Regions from separate parts of the Ramlibacter sp. bp-362 genome, predicted to be linked through region 2. Evidence: predicted binding sites of a transcription regulator. Region 2 holds the regulator's gene; each other region holds the start of a gene.
The links. Region 2 encodes LexA, which represses DNA repair genes until DNA is damaged. Its sites were predicted from a motif close to ACTGTATNNNNATACAGT; they were not measured.
Positions count from the first base shown of each region.

Region 1: the regulator LexA is predicted to act here: its motif matches at 3,209-3,226, upstream of ACY0MJ_RS08265 (DNA topoisomerase IV subunit B).
Region 3: the regulator LexA is predicted to act here: its motif matches at 4,684-4,701, upstream of imuA (translesion DNA synthesis-associated protein ImuA).

Region 1 is NZ_JBUDXE010000005.1:90,172-99,604, reverse strand. It holds gene ACY0MJ_RS08285 (SDR family oxidoreductase) at 1-764, opposite strand, end outside; gene ACY0MJ_RS08280 (dienelactone hydrolase family protein) at 855-1,748, shown strand; gene ACY0MJ_RS08275 (hypothetical protein) at 1,745-1,876, opposite strand; gene ACY0MJ_RS08270 (MFS transporter) at 1,878-3,101, opposite strand; gene ACY0MJ_RS08265 (DNA topoisomerase IV subunit B) at 3,261-5,225, shown strand; gene ACY0MJ_RS08260 (lytic transglycosylase domain-containing protein) at 5,225-6,058, shown strand; gene ACY0MJ_RS08255 (diguanylate cyclase domain-containing protein) at 6,062-7,207, shown strand; gene parC (DNA topoisomerase IV subunit A) at 7,226-9,433, shown strand, end outside.
Region 2 is NZ_JBUDXE010000011.1:108,675-118,107, reverse strand. It holds gene ACY0MJ_RS16515 (MotA/TolQ/ExbB proton channel family protein) at 1-580, shown strand, start outside; gene ACY0MJ_RS16510 (ExbD/TolR family protein) at 577-1,005, shown strand; gene lpxK (tetraacyldisaccharide 4'-kinase) at 1,010-2,002, shown strand; gene ACY0MJ_RS16500 (Trm112 family protein) at 1,983-2,189, shown strand; gene kdsB (3-deoxy-manno-octulosonate cytidylyltransferase) at 2,194-2,955, shown strand; gene adk (adenylate kinase) at 3,071-3,730, shown strand; gene ACY0MJ_RS16485 (asparaginase) at 3,727-4,662, opposite strand; gene lexA (transcriptional repressor LexA) at 4,731-5,405, shown strand; gene ACY0MJ_RS16475 (hypothetical protein) at 5,518-5,787, shown strand; gene ACY0MJ_RS16470 (DUF1993 domain-containing protein) at 5,784-6,299, opposite strand; gene ACY0MJ_RS16465 (D-2-hydroxyacid dehydrogenase family protein) at 6,398-7,405, shown strand; gene ACY0MJ_RS16460 (MFS transporter) at 7,402-8,553, shown strand; gene ACY0MJ_RS16455 (hypothetical protein) at 8,563-9,433, opposite strand, start outside.
Region 3 is NZ_JBUDXE010000004.1:137,208-146,640, reverse strand. It holds gene ACY0MJ_RS06900 (error-prone DNA polymerase) at 1-2,622, opposite strand, end outside; gene ACY0MJ_RS06895 (Y-family DNA polymerase) at 2,638-3,972, opposite strand; gene imuA (translesion DNA synthesis-associated protein ImuA) at 3,938-4,669, opposite strand; gene ACY0MJ_RS06885 (ABC transporter ATP-binding protein) at 4,809-6,656, shown strand; gene ACY0MJ_RS06880 (DNA-3-methyladenine glycosylase) at 6,649-7,275, shown strand; gene ACY0MJ_RS06875 (hypothetical protein) at 7,338-7,946, opposite strand; gene ACY0MJ_RS06870 (CoA transferase) at 8,074-9,433, opposite strand, start outside.

The DNA of each region.
Region 1 (9,433 bases), on a different contig from region 2:
ACCACGCCGGGCGCCAGCAGCTTGAGGAAGCGCCCGACCTTGCCCTTGGCCGTCATCACGACCTCGCGCTGGCGCCGCTCCATGCCGTCGACGATCAGCCGGGCGCATTCCTCCACGGACATCAGGTCGTCTTCCTTCAGCCCGCTGGCGCCGGCCGCCTCGCCCTGGGCGTTGTAGCCGCGGTAGCGGATGCGCGTGTCCACCGCGCCGGGGTAGGCGATGGTGACGCTGACGCCGGAGGACTTGAGCTCGGCGCGCAGCGCCTCGAAGAAGCCGGCCATGGCGAACTTGGTCGCCGCGTAGGCGGTGCGCCCCGGCACGCCGACCAGGCCGGAGAGCGAGCTGACCGCAACGATCCGCCCGCGCGTGCCTTTCAGGTGGGGCAGGGCGGCATGCGTGCACCAGACCGAACCCCACAGGTTCACCCGCATCAGGTCCTCGTACCAGCGCAGGTCTTCGGCGCGCACGTCCTCGAACAGCGCCTGGGCGGACATGCCCGCGTTGTTCACCAGCGTGTCGACGTGGCCGAAGGCGCGCACGGCCTGCTCGACGAAGTCGCGGCACTGCACTTCCACGCCGACGTCCATGGCCACGCATTCCACCTGTGCGCCGTGCGCGCGGCACTGCGCCGCCACCGCCTCGAGCTTCTCGCGGCTGCGGCCGGCCAGCGCCAGCGCCTGCCCGGCGCCGTGCTTCGCCGCGAGCTGGCGCGCCATCTCGGCGCCGATGCCGTCGGAGCCGCCGGTGATCAGGGTGACGTTCATGCCCGCAATGTAGCTGAGCGGGCAAATGGCGGCTAAGCTGCGGCAGGAAATCTGGACGTCCGCGGCCTCGCGCGCCACTCGGAGGGCCACATGGAGCGTTGCAATGGAATTCCGGCGAAGGCGCTGCTGCTACTCGCGCTGTGCGTCCAGGCGAAGGCCGCCGTGGTCGAGGAAGTGCTCCGCGTCCCGGTCTCCGTGACGGACGGCTTCGGCCGCAACGTGAGCCAGGAAATCGTCGTCACGGTCTGGCGCGACGACGCCGCGCCGCAGCCCTATCCCATCCTCGTGCTCAATCACGGCCGCGACGGAGACGCGAACGGCCGTGCCGCCATGGCTCGGGCGAGGTACACGGCCAATTCGAAGTGGTTCGCCGAGCTCGGCTTCCTAGTGGCAGTCCCCACGCGCATAGGCTACGGCGCGAGCGGCGGCCCGGACGTGGAGGACACGGGACCCTGCAGCCGCAAGGTCTATGCGCCCGCTTATGCGGCGTCGGCGCAGCAGACCCTGCAGGTGCTTGGGGCCTTGCGGGCCCGCGCAGACACCTTCCCGGACCGGGCCGTCGTTGCGGGCCAGTCCTTCGGCGGGGCGACGGCCATCGCGGTGGCGGCCCTCAACCCGCCGGGTGTGCAGCTGGCCATCAACTTCGCCGGTGGCTCGGGTGGCAACCCCAAGCAGTCCGCGCAGCAGCCCTGCCGTCCGGCCAACAACGCCAGCACGTTCGAGGACTACGGCAAGACGGCGCGCGTCCCGACGCTCTGGATCTACACGGAAAACGACATGTACTTCGGCCCGAAGTATCCGAAGGAGTGGTTCGACAGGTTCCATGCCGCCGGCGGCGTGGGCGAGCATGTGCTGTATCCAGCGTACGGCAAGGACGGCCACTCCCTGTTCACGGCCGCGCCCGAAGTGTGGCGCCCGCGCGTGCTGGAGGTCCTGAAGCGCACGGGGATCGCGCTGCGGCTGCCCCCGGGCAGCGGGTCCTAGCGGAAACACGCCCAGATCATGTCGCCCACGGCGACCATCATCTGCGGCCGGGTGTAGAGCGCGAAGACGCCCGCCAGCACCGCGGCGATGCCGCTCCAGAGGGCGAGGGTCTTCAGGCGTGCGCGCATCTCAGGCCGGCTGCGGCGCGCTGCCGCGGGCGATGGGCGCTTCCCGCACCGGCAGGTTCACGAGGGCCGCGAACACGCCCAGGGCGATGGCAAGCCACCAGACGATGTCGTAGCTGCCGGTGCGGTCGTACAGCAGGCCGCCCAGCCACACGCCCATGAAGGAGCCGATCTGGTGGCTGAAGAAGGCCGATCCGCCCAGCATGGACAGGTGCGCCACGCCGAAGATCTGCGCGATCGTGGCGTTGGTGGGCGGCACCGTGGACAGCCACAGCATGCCGATCACGGCGGAGAAGATGTAGACCGACAGCGGCGTCAGCGGCGCCCACAGGAACAGCGCGATCGCGATCGAGCGCCCCAGGTAGATGCCCGCCAGGATCTTGCGGCGCGCGAGCTTCTGCCCCAGCGTGCCGGCGATGTAGGTGCCGAACACGTTGAACAGGCCGATCAGCGCCAGCGCATAGCTCGCGACCTGCGGCGACAGGCCCTTGTCCTTCAGGTAGCTGGGCATGTGCACGCCGATGAACACGACCTGGAAGCCGCAGACGAAGTAGCCGGCCATCAGCAGCTGGAAGCTCGGGTAGCGGAAGGCTTCGCGCAGCGCCTGCATCACGGTCTGCTCGCGCTTCGCGGGCACCGAGCCGGCGCCGAAGCCCGGCTCGCGCAGGCCGAAGGCGAGCGGCGCGATCAGCAGCACGGCGAGCGCCAGGGCCAGCAGGGCGTTCTGCCAGCCCAGGACGTTGATCAGCATGCCTTCGACGGGGACCATGAGGAACTGGCCGAAGGAGCCGGCCGCGGCGGCCACGCCCATCGCCCAGGAGCGGCGCGAGGGGTCGATCTGCCGGCCGATGATCCCGTAGACCACCGCGTAGGTCGTGCCCGCCTGCGCGGCGCCGATCAGGACGCCGGCCGTCAGCGAGAACACGAGCGCGTTGGGGGCGAGCGCCATGCCCGCGAGGCCCAGGCCATACAGGACGCAGCCGCCGACCAGCACGCGGAAGGCGCCGAAGCGGTCGGCCAGCATGCCGGCGAAGATGCCGATGAAGCCCCAGGCCAGGTTCTGCACGGCGAGCGCGAAGGAGAAGGTCTCGCGGTCCCAGCCCTGGGCCTGCGTGATGGGCGCCAGCCACAGGCCGAAGCCGTGGCGGATGCCCATGGACAGGGTGACGATCAGGGCGCCGCAGGCGAGCACCTGCGTCATGGAAAGCTTGCGTTCGGCGACGGACATGGAGCGCGAATGTAGCGAGAAGGACTCACCCGTGCTTGCCGCGTCGCTGACAACCCCTTGAATTCTTCGGCCGGGATTGATGAAGGCAGGGCATCAATGTTAGGGTGCCTGTATGTTCATCCAGTGAAGCGGAAGGCCGAGACTACAATCCGCACCCCTATGGCGAGCAAACCATCCGAGTATTCCGAAGGTTCGATCCGCGTGCTCAAGGGCCTGGAGCCCGTCAAGCAGCGGCCCGGCATGTACACGCGCACCGACAACCCCCTGCACGCGGTGCAGGAGGTGCTGGACAACGCCGCCGACGAGGCCCTGGCCGGCCATGGCAAGCGCATCCGGGTCGCGCTGCACACCGACGGCTCGGTCAGCGTCGAGGACGACGGCCGCGGCATCCCCTTCGGCATGCACCCGGAGGAGAAGGCGCCGGTGATCGAGCTCGTGTACACGCGGCTGCACGCCGGCGGCAAGTTCGACAAGGGCAAGGGCGGCGCCTACAGCTTCTCCGGCGGCCTGCACGGCGTCGGCGTGTCGGTCACCAACGCGCTGGCGAAGCGGATGGAGGTCACGACCTGGCGCGAAGGCCAGGTCGCCACCATCGTGTTCGCCGGCGGCGACGTCGAGGAGAAGCTGAAGGTCCGCAAGGCCGGGCCCGACGACCGCAAGCAGGGCACCACCGTGCGCGTGTGGCCGGACGGCAAGTACTTCGAAAGCACGCAGCTGCCCATGGCCGAACTGGCCCACCTGCTGCGCAGCAAGGCGGTGCTGATGCCCGGCGTGACGGTGCAGCTGACCGACGAGAAGAAGAAGGACACCCAGACCTGGCAGTACAAGGGCGGCCTGCGCGACTACCTGATGCAGACCCTGCCGGCGGACCCGGTGATCCCGCTCTTCGAGGGCGAGGGCTACGCCGACAACAACGACAACTTCGCCGACGGCGAGGGCGCGGCCTGGTGCGTGGCCTTCACCGAGGACGGCGCGCCGGTGCGCGAGAGCTACGTCAACCTGATCCCCACCACCGCCGGCGGCACGCACGACAGCGGCCTGCGCGACGGCCTGTTCAACGCGGTCAAGAGCTTCATCGAACTGCACAACCTGCAGCCCAAGGGCGTGAAGCTGCTGCCCGAGGACGTCTTCGCCCGCGCCTCGTACGTGCTCTCGGCCAAGGTGCTGGACCCGCAGTTCCAGGGCCAGATCAAGGAGCGGCTGAACTCCCGCGACGCCGTGCGCCTGGTCTCCAGCTTCGTGCGCCCGGCGCTGGAGCTGTGGCTCAACCAGCACGTGGAGTACGGCCGCAAGCTGGCGGAACTGGCGATCAAGGCGGCGCAATCGCGCCAGAAGGCCGGCCAGAAGGTGGAGAAGCGCAAGGGCTCCGGCGTCGCCGTGCTGCCCGGCAAGCTCACCGACTGCGAGAGCAAGGACCTGGCGCACAACGAGATCTTCCTGGTCGAGGGCGACTCCGCCGGCGGCAGCGCCAAGATGGGCCGCGACAAGGAGTCGCAGGCCATCCTGCCGCTGCGCGGCAAGGTGCTCAACACCTGGGAGGTCGAGCGCGACCGCCTGTTCGCCAACACCGAGATCCACGACATCGCGGTGGCGATCGGCGTCGACCCGCACGGCCCGAACGACGAACCGGACCTCTCCGGGCTGCGCTACGGCAAGATCTGCATCCTGTCGGACGCCGACGTCGACGGCTCGCACATCCAGGTGCTGCTGCTGACGCTGTTCTTCCGGCACTTCCCCAAGCTGATCGAAGCCGGCAACGTGTACGTGGCGCGGCCGCCGCTGTTCCGCGTCGATGCGCCCGCGCGCGGCAAGAAGCCGGCCTCCAAGCTCTATGCGCTGGACGAGGGCGAGCTCACCGTCATCCTCGACAAGCTGCGCAAGGACGGCGTGCGCGAGGGCGCCTGGACCATCAGCCGCTTCAAGGGCCTGGGCGAGATGAGCGCCGAGCAGCTGTGGGAGACCACGCTGAACCCGGACACGCGGCGCCTGCTGCCGGTGCAGCTGGGCCGCTTCGACTTCAGCGGCACCGAGAACCTGATCACCAAGCTGATGGGCAAGGGCGAGGCCGCGGCGCGCCGCGAGCTGATGGAACTGCACGGCGACGCCGTGGAGGTGGACATCTGATGGCCGCCCGGCCGGCACTGCTCGCGCTGCTGCTGGCCGCGTCGCTGGGCTGGCTGGCCCCGGCGCACGCCGAGGTCTGGGGCTACGTCGACGAAGAGGGCGTGGCGCACTTCGCGGCGGAACCGCTGGATGCGCGCTACGAGCTGTTCTTCCGCGGCGGCGAGGAGCCGGCGCCGGCCGGGCCGACGCCGCGCGAGGTGGCGGTGCCCACGCGCTCGGCCAGCAAGCTGATCGCCTTCTTCGACATCTCGCCCAGCTTCAAGCAGGTGAAGCACCACCTGCGCGAGGCCTCGCGCGAGCAGGGCATCGACCTCGAACTGCTGCAGGCGCTGATCGCGACCGAGTCGGGCTTCGACCCGGACGCCGTCTCGCCCAAGGGCGCCGTCGGCCTCATGCAGATCATGCCGGCCACGGCGCAGCGCTACGGCGTGCGCGGCGACCGCAAGGCGCCGATCGCGAAGAAGCTCACCGACCCGCGCATCAACGTGCGCACGGGCGCGCGCTACCTGCGCGACCTGATCCGCCGCTACCCCGGCCGGCTGGAGCTCGCGCTGGCCGCGTACAACGCGGGCGAGGGCGCGGTGCGGCGGGCCGGCAACCGCATCCCCGACTATCCCGAGACGCGCAACTACGTGCAGACGGTGATGCAGCTCTACACGATGCTGAAGCCGCCGGCCATGACGGCCGCCGCTCCCGAGCCGCCGCGGCGCGTGCGCGTGGAGCTGCCCGGCCCGGCGGGCGTCGCGGCCCGGCGCAACGTGCCGGCCGGCCTGCCGCTGCTGGCCGCCTCGGCGCCGCCGGCCGAAGCGGAAGAGCCGGTGCTCGACTACTGAGGGATGACGGAAACCATAGACCCCGCCCAGCTGTGGCTCGGCGCCTGCGTCGGGGCGCAGGTGCTGCTGGTCTTTTCCTGCGTGATCCAGGCGAACGTCTACCGCGAGCGCGCCTTCCTGCTGCATGCGGCGGCGACGCTGATGGCCGTGGTCGCCGTGCAGGCGGTGGTGGGCAACCCGTCCGTGCTGCCGCCCGCGGTGCTGCTGCTGGTGCCGGCGCTCGCCGGCCTGCAGCTGATGGACATGATGAGCCACGCGGCCGGCCTGCGCCGCGCGCGCCGCGGGCTGCTGGTGGTCAGCGCCGGCGCGCTGCCGCTGCTGGCGGCCGCCGCCGTCTACACGCCCTGGGCCTTCGCCATCGGCATCGTGCTGTGGACGGCGATCGTCGCGCTGGTGCTCGTGCGCGCGTGGCGCCAGAGCCGGCCCTGGGTCTGGTGGCTGCTGCCGGCGGTGGCGGCGCTCTCGATCGCCGGCATGCTGGTGGAGGCGACCGCGCCCCCGTACGCCATCGAGGACGCGCTGGTGCTGGCCGGGCTGCTGACGGTGTGGGCCGCGTGCACCTACCTCGCCTGCGGCTGGCGCGGCCGCATCTTCGGCGAGACCCGCGCGCGCATCCAGGCCCGCAACACCGTCGACCCGCTCACCGGCCTCGCGACGCCGCTGGTGCTGGCCGAACGCATGCTGGCGGCGCGCCACCTCACGCGCCGCTACGGCCACCCGAGCGTGGTGATGGTCGTGCACATCGAGAACCTCGCGGCGCTCGCGGCAGAATTCGGCCCGGAGGCGGCCGAATCCGCCGTGCTGGCGGCGGCGAGCCGCGTGCGCGAATCGCTGCTGCGCGACGGCGACGTGGCCGCCCGCCTGACCCACGCGCGCCTGGGCGTGCTGGCCGAGGGCGCGGCGCCCGGCGAGGCGGCGGCCACCATCGCAACGCGTATCCTCGTGGCCGGGCTCAAGGAGCCGCTGGCCGCCGCGAAGGCGGAATACCTGCGCTTTCGCATCGTGCAGGCGGCCGTGCCCGCCGAGGACATCGCGCCGCGCCTGCTGCTGCTGAAGCTCAACGCGCGCATGGACCAGGAACTGCGCGCCGGCTCCGAGCGGCGCATCGTGACGATCACGCAGGAAGAACTGAACGCGTCCAACCCCTGATGGACTGACCCGAGAAGCATGGAGCAAGAAATCATCCCCCTGGCCGGCGACGGCGACGACAGCGGCCTCGACCTGGCCACCTATGCGCAGCGCGCCTACCTGGAATACGCGCTGAGCGTCGTGAAGGGCCGCGCGCTGCCGGACGTCGCCGACGGCCAGAAGCCGGTGCAGCGGCGCATCCTCTATTCGATGTGGCGCATGGGCCTGGGCTACGGCGGCGGCGCCGGCGCCAAGCCGGTGAAGAGCGCGCGCGTCGTCGGCGACGTGCTGGGCCGCTTCCACCCGCACGGCGACCAGGCCGCCTACGACGCGCTGGTGCGCATGGCGCAGGACTTCGCGCAGCGCTACCCGCTGATCGACGGCCAGGGCAACTTCGGCAGCCGCGACGGCGACGGCGCGGCGGCGATGCGCTACACCGAGGCCCGCCTCGCCAAGATCGCCAACCTGCTGCTCGACGAGATCGACGAGGGCACGGTGGAGTTCGTCCTCAACTACGACGGCAGCACGCAGGAGCCGGTGGTGCTGCCGGCGCGCCTGCCCTTCGCGCTGCTCAATGGCGCGAGCGGCATCGCCGTGGGCCTGGCCACCGAGATCCCGTCGCACAACCTGCTCGAGGTCGCCGAGGCCTGCGTCGCGCTGCTGAAGAACCCGAAGCTGTCCGACGAGGACCTGTTCACGCTCATCCCCGGCCCGGACTATCCGGGCGGCGGCCAGGTGATCAGCAGCGCCGCCGACATCGCCGAGGCCTACGGCAGCGGCCGCGGCTCGCTGAAGGTGCGGGCGCGCTGGAAGATCGAGGAACTGGCGCGCGGCCAGTGGCAGCTGGTCGTCACCGAGCTGCCGCCGGGCGTGAGCGCGCAGAAGGTGCTGGAGGAGATCGAGGAACTCACCAACCCGAAGGTGAAGGCGGGGAAGAAGGCGCTGACGCAGGACCAGGTGCAGTTGAAGCAGACCGTGCTGGCCGTGCTCGACACGGTGCGCGACGAGTCGAGCAAGGACGCGCCGGTGCGCCTGGTGTTCGAGCCCAAGACGAGCCGCATCGACCAGTCCGAGCTGACCACCACGCTGCTCGCGCACACCTCGCTGGAGACCTCGGCGCCGGTCAACCTGACCATGGTGGGCCTGGACGGCAAGCCGGTGCAGAAGTCGCTGCGGCAGATGCTCGCCGAGTGGATCGAGTTCCGCCAGCGCACGATCGAGCGGCGCTCGCGCCATCGCCTGGACAAGGTGCTGGACCGCATCCACATCCTCGAGGGCCGGCAGCTGGTGCTGCTGAACATCGACGAGGTGATCGCGATCATCCGCGCCGCCGAGGATCCGAAGCAGGCGCTGATCGCGCGCTTCAACCTGTCGGAGCGGCAGGCCGAGGACATCCTGGAGATCCGGCTGCGGCAGCTGGCCCGGCTGGAGGCCCTCCGGATCGAGCAGGAGCTGAAGGAACTGCGCGGCGAGCAGGCGAAGCTGGAAGAGATCCTCGGTTCGCCGGCCGCGCTGAAGCGCCTGATGGTCAAGGAGATCGAGGCCGACACCAAGGCCTTCGGCGACGCGCGCCGCACGCTGATCCAGGCCGAGAAGAAGGCCGTGGCCGAAGTGAAGGTGATCGACGAGCCGGTGACGGTGGTCGTCTCCGAGAAGGGCTGGGTGCGCGCGCGCCAGGGCCACGGCCACGAGGCGTCCAGCTTCGCCTTCAAGGCCGGCGACGGGCTGTACGGCACCTTCGAGTGCCGCACGGTCGACACGCTGCTGGCCTTCGGCAGCAACGGGCGCGTGTACTCCGTGCCGGTGTCCGTGCTGCCGGGCGCGCGCGGCGACGGCCAGCCGCTCACGACCTTCATCGAGCTGGAGGCGGGCACGCAGCTCACCCACTACTTCGCCGGCGCCGGCGGGGCCTGGCTGCTGCTGGCCAACTCCGGCGGCTACGGCTTCCTGGCGCAGGTGGACAACATGGTGTCGCGCCAGAAGGGCGGCAAGTCCTTCCTGAGCCTGGGCGCGGGCGAGACCGTCTGCCGTCCCTCGCCGGCGAACGTGCCGCCGCAGGCGCCGGCCACGCACGTGTGCTGCGCCTCGACCGGCAAGCGCATCCTGACCTTCGAGATCGGCGAGCTGAAGGCCATGGCCAACGGCGGCCGCGGCCTGATGCTGATGGACCTGGAGCCGAAGGAGGAGCTCGCGGGGGCGGCCGCCTACACGCGCTCGGTGCGCATCAGCGGCCTGGGCCGCGGCGAC
Region 2 (9,433 bases):
CTCCATCCTCGCCCTCGCCCTGGTCATCGAGCGCTTCCTGAGCCTCAAGACCGCCAAGGTCGCGCCGCCCCGCCTGCTCGACGAGGCGCTGGCCGTCTCCCGCGTGTCGGTGCCCTCGCCCGACGTGGTGCGGCAGCTGGAACAGAACTCCGCGCTCGGCGAGGTGCTCGCCAGCGGCTTCCGCGCGCTCAACTCCGACCCGCGCTGCAGCGAGGCCGACCTGCGCGCCAACATGGAGCACACGGGCCGCGCGGTGGCGCACCGCCTCGAGCGCTACCTGAACGCGCTGGCCACCATCGCCTCGGCCGCCCCGCTGCTGGGCCTGCTGGGCACGGTGATCGGCATGATCGAGATCTTCGGCTCGCAGGCGCCCACGGGCGGCGCCGCCGGCGGCAACCCGGCGCAGCTCGCGCACGGCATCTCGGTCGCGCTCTACAACACGGCCTTCGGCCTGATCATCGCGATCCCGGCGCTGATCTTCTGGCGCTACTTCCGCGGCCGGGTCGACGAGTACCTGCTGACGCTGGAACTGGCCGCCGAGCGCTTCGCCCGCCACCTCAACCAGCTGCGCCGGGCATGAACTTCCGTCCCCGCGTCAAGGAAGAACCGGAGATCAACCTGATCCCGTTCATCGACGTGCTTCTGGTCGTGCTGATCTTCCTGATGCTGACCACCACCTACAGCAAGTTCACGGAGATGCAGCTGAAGCTGCCGGTGGCCGACACCGAGGCGCAGCGCGACTATCCGCGCGAAGTGGTGGTCGCCGTGTCCAGCGACGGCCGCTACATGGTGAACAAGCATGCGGTGAACGGCCGCAGCCCCGACGCGCTCGCGGAGTCGCTGGCCGATGCCGCGAAGATGGGCAAGGATTCGGTCGTGATCATCAGCGCCGACGCGACCGCCACCCACCAGTCGGTGATCACCGTCATGGAAGCGGCCCGGCGCGTGGGCCTGAGCCAGATCACCTTCGCCACCCAGTCCTCGGCACAGGCCGGGGCCAAGTAGCCCGATGGCGCAGGCGCTGCAGCGCGCCTGGCTGCGCCGCGGCCCGCTGGCCAGGCTGCTGCTTCCCGTCTCCCTGCTCTACCGCGCGCTGGTCGCGCTGGCCCGCGCCTCGTACGCCAGCGGCCTGCGCCGGCGCGAGCGGCTGCCGGTGCCGGTGGTGGTGGTCGGCAACGTGGTCGCCGGCGGCGCCGGCAAAACGCCGGTCGTGCTGGCTGTGCTGGAACACCTGCGCGCCCGCGGGCTGCAGGCCGGCGTGGTCTCGCGCGGTTACGGCCGCGCCGGCAGCGGATGCACCGAGGTCGGCCCCGATGACGATCCCGCGCGCGTGGGCGACGAGCCCCTGCTGCTGCGCCGCCGATCCGGCGTCCCGGTCTTCGTGGCGCCGCGCCGCGCCGACGCCGGCCGCGCCCTGCTGCGCGCGCATCCCGGCACGCAGGTGATCGTGAGCGACGACGGCCTGCAGCACCACGCGCTGGCACGCGACCTGGAGATCTGCGTGTTCGACGGCCGCGGCACCGGCAACGGCTGGCTGCTGCCGGCGGGGCCGCTGCGCGAACCCTGGCCGCGGGCCGTGGACCTGGTGCTCGTGCACGGCGGCGCGCCGGGCATCGAAGGCCACGCGATGGAACGGCGGCTGGCGGCGCACGCGGTGCGCGCCGACGGCGCCACGCTGCCGCTCGCGCAGCTGCGCGGCCAGCCCGTGCATGCGCTGGCCGGCATCGCCCGGCCCGAGACCTTCTTCGCCATGCTGCGCGGGCAGGGCCTGGACCTCGCCGCGACGGTCGCGCTGCCGGACCACCACGACTTCGCTTCCGCCCCCTTCCCGCCGGGCGCCACGCTGGTCTGCACGGAAAAGGACGCCGTGAAGCTGTGGCGCCTGCGGCCCGACGCGTGGGCCGTTCCGCTCGAGGTGGCGATCCCCGATGCGTTCTGGCAGGCATTCGATCGCCTGCTCGATGCGCGGCTATCATCGCCGCATGGATCCCCGCCTCCTTGAGCTGCTGGTGTGCCCCGTGACCAAGGGGCCGCTGGACTACGACCGCGAGCGCCAGGAACTGCTCTCGCGCAGCGCCCGCCTCGCCTACCCGATCCGCGACGGCATCCCGGTGCTGCTGGAGGAGGAGGCGCGCACCCTCAGCGACGAGGAACTCGAGCGCCTGCCCCCGCGCACGCCGCTGGTCTAGGCGCATGGGTTTCACCGTCCTGATCCCGGCGCGGCTGGCATCGACCCGCCTGCCGGACAAGCCCCTGGCCGACATCGGCGGCCTGCCCATGGTGGTGCGCGTGGCGCAGCGCGCCGAGCAGTCGGGCGCCGCGCAGGTCGTCGTGGCCGCCGACAGCGAACGCATCGCCGACGCCTGCAGCCGCCATGGCGTGCGCGCCGTGCTGACGCGGCCCGACCACCCCTCCGGCAGCGACCGCCTGGCCGAGGCCTGCGAGCAGCTCGGGCTGGGCGGCGACGACCTCGTGGTCAACGTGCAGGGCGACGAGCCGCTGATCGCGCCGGCGCTGATCGACGCGGTGGCCGGCCTGCTGCAGCAGCGGCCGCAGGCCAGCATGAGCACCGCCGCGCACCCGATCGCGTCGCTCGCGGAGTTCACCAACCCGAACGTCGTGAAGGTCGTGCTGCAGGCCGACGGCCTGGCGCTCTACTTCACGCGCGCGCCCATCCCGTGGTGGCGCGACGGCTTCGCGCAGGGCGTGAACGCCCTGCCCGACCCGGCGCCGCTGCGGCACATCGGCATCTACGGCTACCGGGCCGGCTTCCTGCGCGACTTCCCCCGCATGCCGCCCGCGCCCGTGGAGTCCTGCGAGGCGCTGGAGCAGCTGCGGGCGCTGTGGCACGGCCACCGCATCGCCGTGCACGTGAGCGACGAGGCGCCGGGCGCGGGCGTGGACACGCCCGAGGACCTCGAGCGCGTGCGCCGCCGGTTCGCCGCCGGCGCCTGAGGCCCCCCGCCGCGCGCGGGGGTGCATGCTATCCTCTGCCGCAACGGCGCAGGCCGGCGCGGGAGGCGCCGCGGCCACCGCGCCTCCCGCTTCCAGGAAAACCGAGGATTCCCCCATGAGACTGATCCTGTTGGGCGCGCCCGGCGCCGGCAAGGGAACACAGGCAGCCTTTCTCTGCCAGAAATACGGCATCCCGCAGATCTCCACCGGCGACATGCTGCGCGCGGCCGTCAAGGCCGGCACGCCGCTGGGCCTGGCCGCCAAGAAGGTCATGGACTCCGGCGCGCTGGTCAGCGACGACATCATCATCGGGCTGGTGAAGGAGCGCATCGCGCAGCCGGACTGCGCGCGCGGCTTCCTGTTCGACGGCTTCCCGCGCACGATCCCGCAGGCGGAGGCGATGAAGAACGGCGGCGTGAAGATCGACTGCGTGCTGGAGATCGACGTGCCCTTCGACGCGATCGTCGAGCGCATGAGCGGCCGCCGCTCGCATCCGGCCTCGGGCCGCACCTACCACGTGAAGTTCAACCCGCCCAAGGTCGAGGGCAAGGACGACGTGACCGGCGAGCCGCTGATCCAGCGCGACGACGACCGCGAGGAAACGGTGCAGAAGCGCCTGGAGGTCTACGCCGCCCAGACCCGCCCGCTGGTGGAGTACTACAGCAACTGGGCCAAGGCCGACCCGCAGAACGCCCCGAAGGTGCGCCGCATCGACGGCCTGGGCAGCGTGGAAGAGATCACCGCCCGCGCGCTGCAGGCGATGGCGGACTGCTAACGCATCAACTCCAACATCAACGCGATCCTCGCCTTCACCGGCGAGAGCCCGTCCATCCCGGGGATCGCGTCGCCTTCCCGCCCGAACACCCGCCCCTGCGCGCAGCGTGCGCTGCGCCGGACAGCCACGCCCTGCTGCTGCGCCGCGAGCAGCGCCTCTTCGAGCGCGTGGTGCACCGTGCCGTTGCCGGTCGCCGCGACGACCAGGCCCGCCACGCCATCGCGCACCAGCGCATCCACCGTCGCCGCGGACGCGCCGGCGTAGCTGAAGACCACCTCCACCCGCGGCCAGGCCTCGGGATCGGGCACCGTCGCGGCATTGCGCAGCGCCGGCCCCTGCGGCCACGCGCGCAGCACGCGCAGCCGCCCTTCCTCGACGTAGGCGATCGGCCCGGCGTCGCCCGAGCTGAACGCATCGGCGCGCCAGGCGTGCAGCTTCTGCACGTCGACGGCACCGTGCACCGCGCCCGCGAACACCACGCTCACGCCCTGCGCGATCGGCGAGGACGCGACCGCGAGCGCGTCGACGAGGTTCTGCGGCCCGTCGGCCGCCGCCGAAGTCGCCGGGCGCATCGCGCCGGTCAGCACCACGGGCTTCACCGGCGCGAGCACCGCGTGCAGGAAGAAGGCCGTCTCCTCCATCGTGTCGGTGCCGTGCGTGACGACGATGCCGGCGACCTCGGGCCGCGCGAGCCAGTGCGCGCAGCGCCGGGCGAGGCTGCACCACACCGCGAAGTCCATGTCCTTGCTGTCGATCTGCGCCACCTGCTCGGCGCGCACGTCGATGTCGGCGGCGAGCGGCAAGCCGCGCAGCAGGTCCTCCACGGCGATGGCCGCGGCCTGGTAGCCGAGGTTGTCCTGCGCCGATGCGGCGCGTCCCGCGATGGTCCCGCCGGTGCCCAGGACGACGATTGTTCTTCGACTCACTTGCATTCCCGTGGAAACTGTTGAAAAATACAGGTACTGGATATCAACACAGTGCACCCACCGAGGAGCCCGCCATGATGGACACGCCCAAGCTGACGGCCCGCCAGCAGCAGATTCTGGACCTGATCCAGAGCGCGATCGCGCGCACCGGCGCCCCGCCCACGCGCGCGGAGATCGCTGCGGAACTCGGCTTCAAGTCCGCCAACGCCGCCGAGGAACACCTCCAGGCGCTCGCGCGCAAGGGCGTCATCGAGCTCGTGAGCGGCACGTCGCGCGGCATCCGCCTGCGCGGCGAGGCGCTGCGCTCCATCAACGAATCGCGCCACAAGCAGTTCGCGCTGCCGCTGCCCGGCATGGCGCAGCTGGCGCTGCCCCTGGTGGGCCGCGTCGCGGCGGGCTCGCCCATCCTCGCGCAGGAACACGTCGACCAGACCTACTACGTCGAAAGCGGCCTGTTCCAGCGCCGGCCCGACTACCTGCTGAAGGTCCGCGGCATGTCGATGCGCGACGCCGGCATCATGGACGGCGACCTGCTCGCCGTGCAGGCCACGCGCGAGGCCAAGAACGGCCAGATCATCGTCGCGCGCCTTGGCGACGACGTCACCGTGAAGCGCTTCCGCCGCAACAAGCAGGTGATCGAGCTGCACGCGGAAAACCCCGACTACCCGACCATCGTGGTGGAGCCGGGCGAACCCTTCGAGGTGGAAGGCATCGCCGTCGGCCTGATCCGCAACACGATGCTGATGTAAATCCCCGCGGCCGCCGCAGGTGGCAGGCGTATGGCGAGGCGTCGCCATCACCCTGCGGCCGCCGCATGTCCAACCAATCCTGCCTGTGTCTTGCGCGAACAGGAGCTGTCACATGGCAACCGCATTCTTCCTTCCCCTCTCCCACCTGCTGCAGGCGCTCGCCGCCTTCTTCGCGCCGCCGCGCGCCGTCGCCGTGCCTTGCGCCGTGTCGCGTCCGGCCGCGCGCCGCATGGCGCAGCCCGCGCCGGCCAAGCCCTTGCGCGTCGTCCGCGTGCTGGAGCCCAGCGCCCCGCGCGCGATCGCCGGGCGCATGGTGATCTCCGGCCGCCTGGCCGACGTCTGCGCCGAACTCGACCGGCTCGCCGCCCTGGAAGCGCGCTAGCGCTTGCCGCCGGACAGGTAGTCCGCCTTGCCCAGGTCCACGCCGTTGTGCCGCAGGATCGCGTACGCGGTGGTCACGTGGAAGAAGAAGTTGGGAAGGGCCCAGGTGGTCAGGTAGGCCTGGGCCGTCATGGTGCGGGTGGCCTCGCGGCCCGCGGGGAAGGTGATCTCCTTGTCCTCGGTGCCGTCCAGCGCGCTGGCCGGCACGCTCCCCAGATAGTCCACGGTCTTCTGGATGCGGGCCTTCAGCTCGGCGAAGGTCGTCTCGGTGTCGTCGAACTTCGGCGCCTCCCGGCCCGAGATGCGCGCCACGGCCAGCTTGGCCGCGTCGCAGGCGATCAGCACCTGCCGCGTGAAGGGCAGCATGTCGGGCGCCAGCCGGAAGTTCGCCAGCACCGCCGGGTCGAACTTGCGTGCCTGCGCGTTGGCCTCGCCCTTGTCGAGGATGTGCACCAGGTTGCGCAGCATGTGCTGGAACAAAGGCACGCTGGCTGCGTACATGGACATCGCCATCGGAATTCCCTCCTGTCTGGAAAGGCCGCATCGTACGCCGGCCGCGCCCGGCGCGCCGGCCGCGGCACCGCCGCGGCGGCCAAGGCACAATCGAGGGAATGAACATCGTCATCCTCGATGATTACCAGGACGCCGTGCGCAAGCTGCAGTGCGCGTCCAAGCTGGAGGCGTATCCGGCCAAGGTCTTCACCAACACCGTCAAGGGCATCGGCCAGCTGTCGGTGCGCCTGCGCGACGCGGACGTGATCGTGCTGATCCGGGAGCGCACCGCCATCTCCCGCCAGCTGGTGGAAAAGCTGCCGCGCCTGAAGCTGATCTCGCAGACCGGGCGCGTCGGCGCGCACATCGACATCGAGGCCTGCACCGAGCGCGGCATCGCCGTCGCCGAGGGCGTGGGCTCGCCCGTGGCGCCGGCCGAACTGACCTGGGCGCTGATCATGACGGCCATGCGCCGCCTGCCGCAGTACATCTCCAGCCTCAAGCACGGCGCCTGGCAGCAGTCCGGCATGAAGTCGGCCTCGATGCCGCCCAACTTCGGCATCGGCATGGTGCTGCGGGGCAAGACGCTGGGCATCTGGGGCTACGGCAAGATCGGCCAGCTGGTGGCCGGCTACGGCAAGGCCTTCGGCATGCGCGTGCAGGTCTGGGCCAGCCCCGAGTCGCGCGCCAAGGCGGAGGCCGACGGCCTGATCGCCGCGCCCAGCCGCGAGGCCCTCTTCGCCGAGAGCGACGTGCTGAGCCTGCACCTGCGCCTGAACGAGGAGACCTTCGGCATCGTGAAGCTGGAGGACCTCAACCGCATGAAGCCGACGTCGCTGATCGTCAACACCTCGCGCGCCGAACTGATCGAGCCCGAGGCGCTGATCGCCGCGCTCAACCGCGGCCGCCCGGGCATGGCGGCCATCGACGTCTTCGAGAGCGAGCCGATCCTGCAGGGCCACGCCCTGCTGCGGCTGGAGAACTGCATCTGCACGCCGCACATCGGCTACGTGGAGCAGGAAAGCTACGAGCTGTACTTCGGCGCCGCCTTCGACAACGTCGTGAACTACATCAAGGGCACGCCCACCAACATCGTCAACCCGGGAGCGCTGCAGGTGCGGCGGTGAGCCGCAACGGGGTCCTCTGGGCCCTGCTGTTCGGCAACTTCGTGATCGGCACCGGCGTCATGACGGTGCCGGGCACGCTGGACGAGATCAGCAGGGCGCTGGACGTGTCGATCGCCACGGCCGGCCAGCTGATCTCCGCCGGGGCCGTGCTGATGTGCGTGGGCGCGCCGCTGTGCGCCGCGCTCGTCGCCGGCTGGGACCGCCGCCGCCTGCTCGCGTTGTCGATGGCGTGGTACGCGCTGCTGCACCTGGCCTGCGCCCTCGCTCCCGGCTTCGCCTCGCTGCTGGTCCTGCGCGTGCTGGCCCTGGTGGCGCCCGCGATCTTCACGCCGCAGGCGGCGGCCTGCGTGGGCCTGCTGGTGCCGCCGCAGGAACGCGGCCGCGCGATCACGTTCATCTTCCTGGGCTGGTCGCTCGCCTCGGTGCTGGGGATGCCGATCGCGGCCTACGTGGGCGGCACGCTGGGCTGGCGCAGCGCCTTCGGCGTGGTCGCGGTGCTGAGCGTCATCGCCGGACTCTGGGTGTGGCGCGCGATGCCCGACGGCGTGCAGCCGGCGGCGCTGTCGAAGGCCGCGTGGGGCGAGACCTTCCGCTCGCGCGCGCTCATGACCGCCGTGCTGGTGACGGTGCTCTCCGGCGCCGGCCAGTTCGTGCTGTTCTCCTATTTCGCGCCCTACTTCCGCGAGAAGCTCGCCGTCACGCCGGCGCAGCTGAGCCTGTACTTCATGTGGTTCGGCGCCTTCGGCCTGCTGGGCAACATGCTCATGGCCCGCTCCATCGACCGCATGGGCGCGCCGCGCGCGGTGATGATCGGCATCGCGCTGATGGCCGCGAGCCTGCTGCTGTTCCCGCTCGGCACCAGCCTCTGGCTCGCCGCCGCCGTGAGCGTGCCCTGGGCGCTGGGCTGCTTCTCGTCGAACTCGGCGCAGCAGGCGCGCCTGGTCGGGATCGCGCCGCCGCTCGCGGCCGCTTCCGTGGCGCTCAATTCCTCCGCGATCTACGCCGGCCAGGCGATCGGCGCGGGCGCCGGAGGCTGGCTGATCGCGCGCGGCGGCATGGACTGGCTGCACTGGGCCGGCTTCGTCGGCCTGCTCGCCGCCATGGCGGCGAGCGCGCTGGCGACGCACTACGCGCGGCGCGAGGCCTGAGCCGGCCGGTCAGGCCGGCTTGCGCGCGCCTGCGGCCGTCTCGTCCCAGGCGCTGACGTCGAAGTCCAGCGGCGCCAGCTCGGAGGCGGGTTCGTCCAGGTCGATGTCCACGCCCAGGCGCGGCGAGGCCGGCGGGATCAGCAGCCGGTCGCGCTCGCCCGGGCCCGTCGCGGGCGCGTCGAGCGCGTTGAGCGGCTGCAGCGTCGTGTCGCTGCGCCGCGGCCGGGCAGCGGCACCCTCCGCCTCCTGCGCCGGGGCGCCGAGGTCGCGCGCGACGTGGAACAGCAGCACCAGCTCGCGGTAGGCCTCCAGGCTGAAGGGCTCCGCGCCGGGCAGGCCCGGCTTGCGGAAGATGGACTCCTCGATCACCTCCAGCACCTTCGGCGAAGGCCACAGCGCGACGATGCGGCTCAGCGCCCGGCTGTAGCTCTCCAGCGATGGCGTCGGCTGCCCGAACTGGTCGAACTCCGGCACCTGCGCCGTGAAGCGCTGGCGGAACTCCGCGCGCAGCCGGTCGAAGGAAGCGCGCTTGCCGAGGCCGTGGTACAGCTCCAGCAGGTCCAGCCAGGCGAGCGCGCCGGTTTCCACCGGCCCGCGCACGTGGCCCTCCAGCAGGCCGACCGCCTGCTCCGGCTCGCCGATCGACAGGAAGAAATCCGCCTTGTCGTGGACGTCGATCAGTTCCTGCACGCCCACCATGCGCAGGCTGGCGTGGCCGCCCCCGGCCGGCACGGGGTCGGCGGGCGGCACGACGATGGGCACGGGCGCCACCGGGCGGGCCGGCGGTGCCGGCGGCGCCTCCACGGGGATGTCCACCGCCTGCGAGGGCGGCGTGGCGTCCTGCGCCTCGAACCAGCGGCGGACGCGCTCGAGCCGGTGC
Region 3 (9,433 bases), on a different contig from region 2:
GGCGAGGGATTGCAGCGCATCGGCCGCGGCGAGGGCGTTGAGGTCCTTCACGTCGAGCTGCGCGCGCAACGCCAGGTCCTCGACATCCTCGAACGGCCGCTGCGCGCGCGCGGCGACGATGCGCCGCGCGCCGGCTTCGCCGAGGCCGCCGACCATGCGCAGGCCGAGGCGCACTGAATTGGGGTCAGATTCCAATTTCGTCGCGATGAAATTGGAATCTGACCCCAATTTGCACAATTTGCAGTCCCAGTCCGAGAACGACACATCGGCCGGCAGCACCACCACCCCATGCCGCTGCGCGTCCTGGATCAGTTGCGCGGGGGCGTAGAAGCCCATGGGCTGCGAGTTGAGCATGGCGGCGAGGAAGCAGGCGGGTTCGTGGCACTTGAGCCAGCTGGAGTCGTAGGCGAGCAGCGCGAAGCTGAAGGCGTGGCTTTCGGGGAAGCCGTATTCGCCGAAGCCCAGGATCTGCTGGAAGATGCTCTCGGCGAACTCGCGGCGGTAGCCCTTGGCGAGCATGCCGCTGATCAGGCGGTCCTGGAACTTGTGGACGCCGCCGTGGCGCTTCCACGCGGCCATCGAGCGGCGCAGCTGGTCCGCTTCGTCGGCGGAGAAGCCGGCGGCGATCATCGAGATCTGCATCACCTGCTCCTGGAAGATCGGCACGCCCAGCGTGCGCTCCAGCGCCGGGCGCAGCGCCTCGCTCTCGTAGTGCACGGCCTGGCCGTTGCGCAGGCGCTCGCGCGCCTTCAGGTACGGATGGATCATGCCGCCCTGGATCGGCCCCGGCCGCACGATCGCGACCTCGATCACCAGGTCGTAGAACACGCGCGGCTTCAGGCGCGGCAGCATGGACATCTGCGCCCGGCTCTCGATCTGGAACACGCCCACGGTGTCGGCGCGGCAGATCATGTCGTAGGTGGCCTGGTCCTTGTCGGGAATGTCGGTCAGCGCGAAGGGCGCGCCGCGCCGCTGGCCCACGAACTCCAGGCAGCGGCGGATCGCCGTCAGCATGCCCAGGGCGAGGATGTCCACCTTCAGCAGGCCCATCTCGTCCAGGTCGTCCTTGTCCCACTGGATCACCGAGCGGTCCTTCATCGCCGCGTTCTCCACCGGCACCAGGCGCGTGAGCTTGCCCTGCGTGAGCACGAAGCCGCCCACGTGCTGGCTCAGGTGGCGCGGGAATCCCATCAGCTCCTCCGAGAGCTCCATCCACAGCGCGAGCGACTTCGCCGGCGCGGCGACGCCGAGGCCCGCCGCCAGCTCGCCCAGCTTCTGCTCGCGCAGGCCGCGCTCGTCGAACCAGAAGTGGTCCTTGGCGAAGGCGTCCACCAGCGCGTCGGGAATGCCCATCGCCTTGCCGACGTCGCGGATCGCGCTGCGCGTGCGGTAGGTCGCCACCACGGCGGCGATGGCGGAGCGCTCGCGGCCGTACTTGCGATAGATGTACTGGATCACCTCCTCGCGCCGCTCGTGCTCGAAGTCCACGTCGATGTCGGGCGGCTCCTTGCGCGCGCGGCTGATGAAGCGCTCGAACAGCAGGTCCGAGCGCGTGGGGTCCACCGCCGTGATGCCCAGGCAGTAGCACACGGCGGAATTCGCCGCCGAGCCGCGGCCCTGGCACAGGATGCCCTGGCCGCGCGCGTAGCCGACGATGTCGTGCACCGTCAGGAAGTACATCTCGTAGCCGCAGTCGGAGATGAGGTCCAGCTCGCGCACCAGCTGCCGCCGCACGGACCAGGGCACGCCCTGCGGATAGCGGCCGCGCGCGCCCTCGATGGTGAAGCGGCGCAGCGCCTGGCGCGGCGTCAGGCCCGCGGGCACGGTCTCCAGCGGGTACTGGTACTTGATCTCCTCCAGGCTGAAGCTGCAGCGGTCGGCCACGTCCAGCGTGCGCGCGAGCAGCTCCGGCGGATAGACCGTGGCCAGGCGCATGCGGTGGCGCAGGTGGCGTTCGGCGTTGGGCTGCAGCGCGAAGCCGCATTCGGCCACGGGACGGCCCAGGCGCACGGCCGTCATCACGTCCTGCAGCGGCTTGCGCGAGCGCGCGTGCATGTGCACGTCGCCGGCGGCCACCAGCGGCACGCCGGTGGCGTCGCCCGCCTGCTGCAGGACTTGCAGGCGCAGTTCGTCGTCGCCTTCCAGCAGCAGTTCGACGGCCAGCCACAGGTGCGTGCCGAAGCGCTGCTGCGCCCAGTCGAGGCGCTCGCACAGGTCGTCGAGGGAGATGCCGGGCCCGGGCGCGAGCAGGATCTCGCAGCCGGCCAGCAGCGTGAAATCGCTATGCTCCCGGCTGCAAACGTACTCGCCTTTCTCCGCCTCGCGGCGCGCCCGCGTGATGAACTCGCAGAGATTGCCCCAGCCGGTGACGTCGCGCGCCAGCGCCACGAGACGGAAGCCGTCGAGCGCGAACTCGGCGCCCAGCAGCAGCTTCAGCCCGAGCTTCTTCGCTTCGGCGTGCGCGCGCACGACGCCGGCCACGGAGCATTCGTCGGTGATGGCGAGGGCCGTGTAACCCAGGGCATGCGCGCGCTGCACCAGTTCCTGCGGGTGCGAGGCGCCGCGCTGGAAGCTGAAGTTGGAGAGGCAGTGCAGCTCCGCGTAATCGGGCAGCCAGGACATGATGGGGACGAACCTTCAGGCGTAGAGGCCGTGCAGGAACCACTGCGCGCGATCCTGGTCGGCGGCGAGCCGCTCGCGGAAGATCCACAGCAGGCCCGCGCTCGCGCTGCGGGCGATGAAGTAATCGCGCAGCACCGGCGCGGCGGCCTCCGGATCCCACCACGCGGCCTCGAGCCGGCGCGCGCGCGTGAGCAGTTGCAGCGGGCCCTGGTAGCAGGGCTTGTCGCCCTTGACCTGCAGGCGCAGGGGTTCGCGCAGCAGCCATGGCGGCAGGAAGGCATCGGTCGGGATTCCGGACTTCGTGCCTTTCGCAGGCTGGCGGTGAGCGCAGCGAACCCCAGCGCTTTCGCGCATCGCTGGGGTTCCTTCGTCACCCCAGCCTACGAAGACTTCCCGACGCTCCGGGCGATGGTCTTCCATGGGTTTCGCGACGGTCACATTGTCTTGCCCCAACCGCACGCTCAACCGCTCCACCAGCTGGTGCAACCGCTCCCCCGGCCGGTTCTCCTCCGGCAACAAGCTGGTCGTGATGCCGCCCCAGGGCACCGTCTCCAGCGTGCGCAGCCGCAACTGGTTCGCCGGCGCCGAGATCGCCGTGCGCGCCAGCTGCTCGGAAGCCAACCGCCGCAGGTGCTGCATGTCCTGCGTCGGCTGCGCCGTGCGCAACTCGATCCGCTCCGTCGGCGGCAGCGGCTTGCCGTCGATGCGGCGCAGGTCCAGCGTCCATTCGAATTCCACCGCCAGCACGCCCAGGTTGCGCCCCTGCAGCCAGGCCTGCAGCCGCGTGAGCAGGTGCTGGCCCGTGAACAGCAGTTCGGGCGCCGCGCTCGCCAGCGCCGGCAGTTCCAGCTTCTGGTCGAAGCCCGCGGGCAGCGTGATCCAGGGATAGCGCTCCGGCCGCTGCCCCGCCGCGCAGTCCAGCGCCTGCAGCAGCTCCGCACCGAAGCGGCGGCTCAGCCCCGCGCGCGGCAGCGCCCGCAGCTGGCCGAGCGTCGTGCAGCCGATGCGCTCCAGCGTCGCCAGGTGCGGCCGCGCGGCCGTGAACACATCGAGCGGCAAGGCGTCGGGCAGCGGCTCGCCCGGCTTCTCGCCACGGCGCTTCAGCCGCAGCAGCGCCAGCGCGGCGAGCGCCGTCGGCCCGCTCGCCCAGGCCGCGCACTCCAGCCCGGGCTGGCCTTGCAGCAGCGCGCGCAGCAGCTTGCGCCGCCCGCCGAACAGGCGCTCGGACGCGCCCGCCTCCAGCAAGACGGCTTCGTCGACGAAGGCGACCCGGGGGGTGAACTGCAGGCAGCGCCAACCCCAGGCCGTCGCGTCTTCATCCCGCGAGGCTTGCAGTGCGATCCAGTACATGCGACGCGGGAGTGGTGGGGGCGACGGCGCCGCGCCGCGCCTTGCGCGCGGCCAGCAGCGCCGACAGTTGCGGCGGGTGCGAGCGCAGCGCCAGCGGCTGCAGCAGCGGCGGGCCGCGCCGCTTGAGGATCTGCACGGCGAGTTCCTCGCCGTCCTGCACCGCCAGGCGCAGGCGCGCCGGCGAGGACTGCTCGCGCACGGCCAGCGGCCGGAACACGACCAGCAGCTTCTCGCCGGCCTGCGCGCACAGGTGCAGCCGGCGCAGGTCTTCGGCGCGCGCCTGCGGCAGCCAAGCCAACACGGCGCAGACGTCGGCGCAGCGCAAGGCCTGCTCCGCGGCCCACAGGCGCGCGGACGGCTTCTCCGCCTGCACGCACAGCAGGTGCTCGGGCACGATGCCCTGCTCGCGCAGCGCCGGCCCGTAGGGCTGGTAGGGCGGATGCACCAGCACCGCCGGATCGCCGCGCTCGCGCATGGCCTGCGCGAGCCCCGGGCCGGCGAGCTGCCAGACGTGCTGCTGCGCCTGCTTCTGCAGGATCTCGACCAGGTGGCCGAGCGGCCAGCCGCCCCCGGGCAACTGCGCGTCCAGCGCGGCGTGGCCCGTGGGGAGCGTGCGCTCCTGCGCCTGCGCCAGCTCGCGGCCGCGCCAGACCTGGGGCGGCAGGGCGAGTTCGGCGGCGGCGTGGAGGGCGTTCATGGCGGGGTGGTTGGCCTGGTTATTTATACAGTGTTTTTCCCGCCGACTCCACCCGCCTGCCCCTGCCCGCGCATCGAAGGGGCGATTCCGGCAATACTGCCGATGCGGCCGCTGTCCGCGTTTTCCCCGGAGACTTTCGTTGTATCGGCTGTTCGAGAAACTGCTTCACCCCTATCCCGAGGCCGAGCCTCCGGAGCTGCCCAAGACCTTCTTCTCCTTCGTGTGGGCCTGCACCGCCGGCATGCGCGGCTACCTGGTCCTGCTGGCCTTCCTGAGCGCCGCCATCTCCACCTGGGACGCCTGGCTGTTCGCCGTGCTCGGCCGCGTGGTGGACTGGCTGGCCCGCACGCCGCCCGAACTGCTGTGGCAGCAGGAGCGCGGCGCGATGGCGGTGTTCGTGCTGATCCTGTTCTCCAGCGTCGCCCTGGTCGGCTTCCACACCTTCGTGAAGCACCAGACGCTGGCCATCAACTTCCCGCTGCGGCTGCGCTGGAACTTCCACCGCATGATGCTGGGGCAGAGCCTGAGCTTCTACGCCGACGAATTCGCCGGCCGCATCACGACCAAGGTGATGCAGACGGCGCTGGCCGTGCGCGAGATGCTGTTCACCACCACCGAGGTGATCATCGGCATCGGCGTCTACTTCATCACCATCCTCGGGCTGGCGGCGAGCTTCGACACGCGGCTGGTGATCCCGCTGCTCGGCTGGCTGGCCTGCTACGCCCTGTCGTGCATCTACTTCGTGCCGCGGCTGGGCCGCGTCGGCAAGGCGCAGGCGGACGCGCGCGCCATGATGACGGGCCGCATCACCGACGCCTACACCAACATCTCCACCGTCAAGCTGTTCTCTCACACGCAGCGCGAGGCCGGCTTCGCGCGCCAGGCCATGACGGAGTTCATGACCACCGGCTACCGGCAGATGCGGCTGGTCAGCAGCTTCGAGATCGTCAACCACACCCTGGTGGTGTCGCTGATCGTCGCCACCGCCGGCTACGCCGTGTGGCTGTGGACGCGCGGCCAGATCGGCCCGGGCGCCGTCGCGGCCGTGACCGCGATGACGCTGCGCGTGAGCGGCATGTCGCACTGGATCATGTGGGAGATGGCCTCGCTGTTCGAGAACATCGGCACGATCCAGGACGGCATCGCCACGCTCACGCGGCCGCGCCAGGTGCTGGACGCGCCGGACGCCAAGCCGCTGGAGGTGTCGCGCGGCGAGGTGCGCTTCGAGCACGTGCGCTTCGGCTACGGCAAGCCGCAGGCGGTGATCGACGACTTCAACCTGGTGGTGCATCCCGGCGAGAAGGTCGGCCTGATCGGCCGCTCGGGCGCCGGCAAGTCCACGCTGGTGAACCTGCTGCTGCGCTTCTACGACCTGGAGGGCGGCCGCATCCTGATCGACGGGCAGGATGTTGCGCACGTCACGCAGGACAGCCTGCGCGCGAGCATCGGCATGGTCACGCAGGACACCTCGCTGCTGCACCGCTCGGTGCAGGACAACATCCTCTACGGCCGGCCGACGGCGAGCGTCGAGGAGATGGTGCAGGCGGCGAAGCGCGCGCAGGCGCACGAGTTCATCCAGAAGCTCACGGACCCGCAGGGCCGCACGGGCTACGATGCGCACGTGGGCGAGCGCGGCGTGAAGCTCTCGGGCGGACAGCGCCAGCGCGTGGCGATCGCCCGCGTGATGCTCAAGGACGCGCCCATCCTGCTGCTGGACGAGGCGACCAGCGCGCTCGATTCGGAAGTGGAGGTCGCGATCCAGGCCAGCCTGCACACGCTGATGCAGGGCAAGACGGTGATCGCGATCGCGCACCGCCTGTCCACCATCGCGGCGCTGGACCGGCTGGTGGTGATGGACCAGGGCCGCATCGTCGAACAGGGCACGCACCGCGAACTGCTGGCGCAGGGCGGCCTGTACGCGGCGCTGTGGGCGCACCAGAGCGGCGGCTTCCTGGGCGAGACGGAGGAGGAACTGGTGGATGCCTAGGAGGCTACGGCCGGCGGACTTCGCCGGCAACGCGCCGGAAATGGCGCAGGCCCTGATCGGGGCGGTCTTGCTGGTGGACGGCGTCGGCGGCCGCATCGTCGAGACGGAGGCGTACGACCGGGAGGACCCGGCATCGCACAGCCATTCCGGGCCGACGCCGCGCAACAAGGCCATGTTCGGGCCGCCGGGGCGGGCGTACGTGTACCGCTCCTACGGCATCCATTGGTGCCTGAACTTCGTCTGCCGCGAGGAAGGACATGGCGCGGGGGTGCTGATCCGCGCGATCGAGCCGCTGGAGGGGATCGAGACGATGCGCGAGCGGCGCGGGCTGCACGATGTGCGCCTGCTCTGCTCGGGGCCGGGGCGCGTAGGGCAGGCGCTGGCGATCGTGCATGCGTTCAACGGCCACCGGCTGGACCAGAAGCCTTTCGAGGTGCTGGCGGCGGAGCACGACCACGAGCTGGTGGTGGGGCCGCGCATCGGGATCAGCAAGGCCGCGGACGTGCCGTGGCGCTTCGGGCTGGCCGGATCGAAGTTCGTGAGCCGGCCGTTCCCGAAGACTGCCGCTCCCTCTCCCTCTCCCTCTCCCTCTCCCGCTCGCGGGAGAGGGTTGGGGTGAGGCTCGGGGCGCGCCTGCCCCTCACCCCAGCCCTCTCCCCGAAGGGGAGAGGGAGAAAGACATCACTCGCGCACGATGTTGATGCTGCCGCCGCGCTGGATGATTGTCAGCGGCGGGTCGCGCATCTCGGTGATCACGGTTTCCTGGCGCGCCCGCGCCGGTGCCGGGCCGGCGCCCAGGACCGTGGTGTCCACCACGGCTGCCGGTGCGCGGGCGAGCGCCGTCTCCGAGGGGATCACGCTGAAGGTCGGGATGTCGACCCGCGCCGCCGCGCTGCCCGGCACGACGGCGACGCCGGCCGAGGCGACGGTGTAGGGCAGGTTCTGCCGCTGCGCCGTCTCGATGTCGGTGAACAGCGGCGCGGCGCTCGAAGGCGACAGCTGCCGGCCCGTGCGCTCCATGCGGATCGTGTTGGGCGGGATCGTCCCAGCGGTGGGGCGCGCGGCCTGCGCCACGCTCACCGGCGTGCAGGTCGCGGCCTGGTCGAACACCATGCTGGCGCCGGCCGGGTAGCGCTGCGCCAGCGCCTGGTGCAGCGGCAGGCTCATGTCCACCGGCGCGTCGTGGCCGCGGTAGACCACCCGGTTGTTGGCGTCGTAGACCGTGTAGCAGGCCATCGCGTTGGCGCCCGCCAGCAGCAGCCCGCACAGAACCATCATCTTCGCTTTCATGTCTTGCCTTCCGCGCGCCCGGGGACGCCCAATCCTGATGGCCGCATGATGAGCACGCCGGCGTGCCCGGTGCGCAGGCCAAGCCTGTCACCCGCTGTCAGCGTCCTTCCCGCGACGCCAGTGGAACTTACCAGCGTGCCGGCGAATCACCCGGCCGCTCCGACGGCCGGATCCACGCGGCCGGCGTGCGGCCGAGCTGGGCACTGTGCCGGGTGCCGCGCAGCACGCCCCAGGCCGAGGGGCTGTCTTCCAGGAAGGGCTCCGGGCCGGGCGGCGTGACGGCGAAGCCGTTGGCCACGCGCCCGAGCCCGCGCAGCCAATGGCCGGTCTGCGCCAGCGAGACCTGGACGTGCCAGCTGCCGCCTTCCTGCTGCTGCCGCGCCAGCGCGGCGGCGGCCCCGAAGGCGATGAGGTAGCCGGTGGCCTGGTCGAGGATCTGCATGGGCAGCGCGCGGGGCCGCGTCGCGTCGCCGGCCGCTTCGGCTTCGGCCAGGTTGAAGCCCGTGGCGGTCTGCACCAGCGAGTCGAAGCCGCGCCGTCCTTGCCAGGGCCCCTGCGGCCCGTAGGCGGAGAGGGAGACGCAGACGATGCCGGGGCTGCGCTCGGCGAGCGCCTCGGGTCCGTAGCCCAGCTGCTGGAGCGCGCCGGGGCGGTAGCCCTGCACGAAGACGTGCGCGCCCTGCACCAGCGCGTCCATGGCCGCGCGGCCGGCCGGGTCGCGCAGGTCCACGAGGGCCGAGCGCTTGCCGCGGCTGGTGTCCGCGATCGCCTCGATGTTGGGCAGCTGCGGCGCGTTGACGAGCATCACGTCGGCGCCGTAGGCGGCGAGCGCACGGCCGCCCACCGGGCCCGCGAGGATGCGCGTGAGGTCGAGCACGCGCACGCCGGTGAGCGGGCGCTGGTCGGCCGCGAGCGGCGGCAGTTCGCGCGGCGGCGCCTCACCGATGCGCGTGAGCGTGAACAGCGGCTGCGCCGCGATGGCGCGTCCCGGCTCGCTCGCGTCCCATTCGGCGAAGCTGCGCAAGGCGGAGGCGACCAGGCCGGCTTCGGCGGCGGCCGTCTCGAAATCCACGGCGTTCCAGCCCAGCATCGCCTGCTCCGCCGCCTTGCGGTCGGCGGTGGCGGGGTCCAGGCCCAGCAGGCGCAGGGCGCCGTCGCGGTGGTGGGCGAAGTTGGCGTGCACGCGCACCCAGCCGTCGCGGGCGCGGTAGAGGCCGGAGAACTTGTCCCAGAGCTCGGGGGCGCGGCCGTCGAGGCTGAACCAGCCGAGGCATTCGGCCGAGGCGTGGATCGCGTCGACCGAGACCGATTGGCGCGGCGTGCCGCGCACGTGGGCGAGTTCGCAGGCGGCGAGGGCCGCGGCGGCGATGGTGGTTTGGGCGGCGGTGGCGACCGGGAAGGAGGAGGGGTAGACCGGGTCGGTGCCGGTGAGGTGGGCGTGGGTGAGGGCAGCGGGCGGCAGGCCGGCGAGGTGCCAGAGTGCCGCC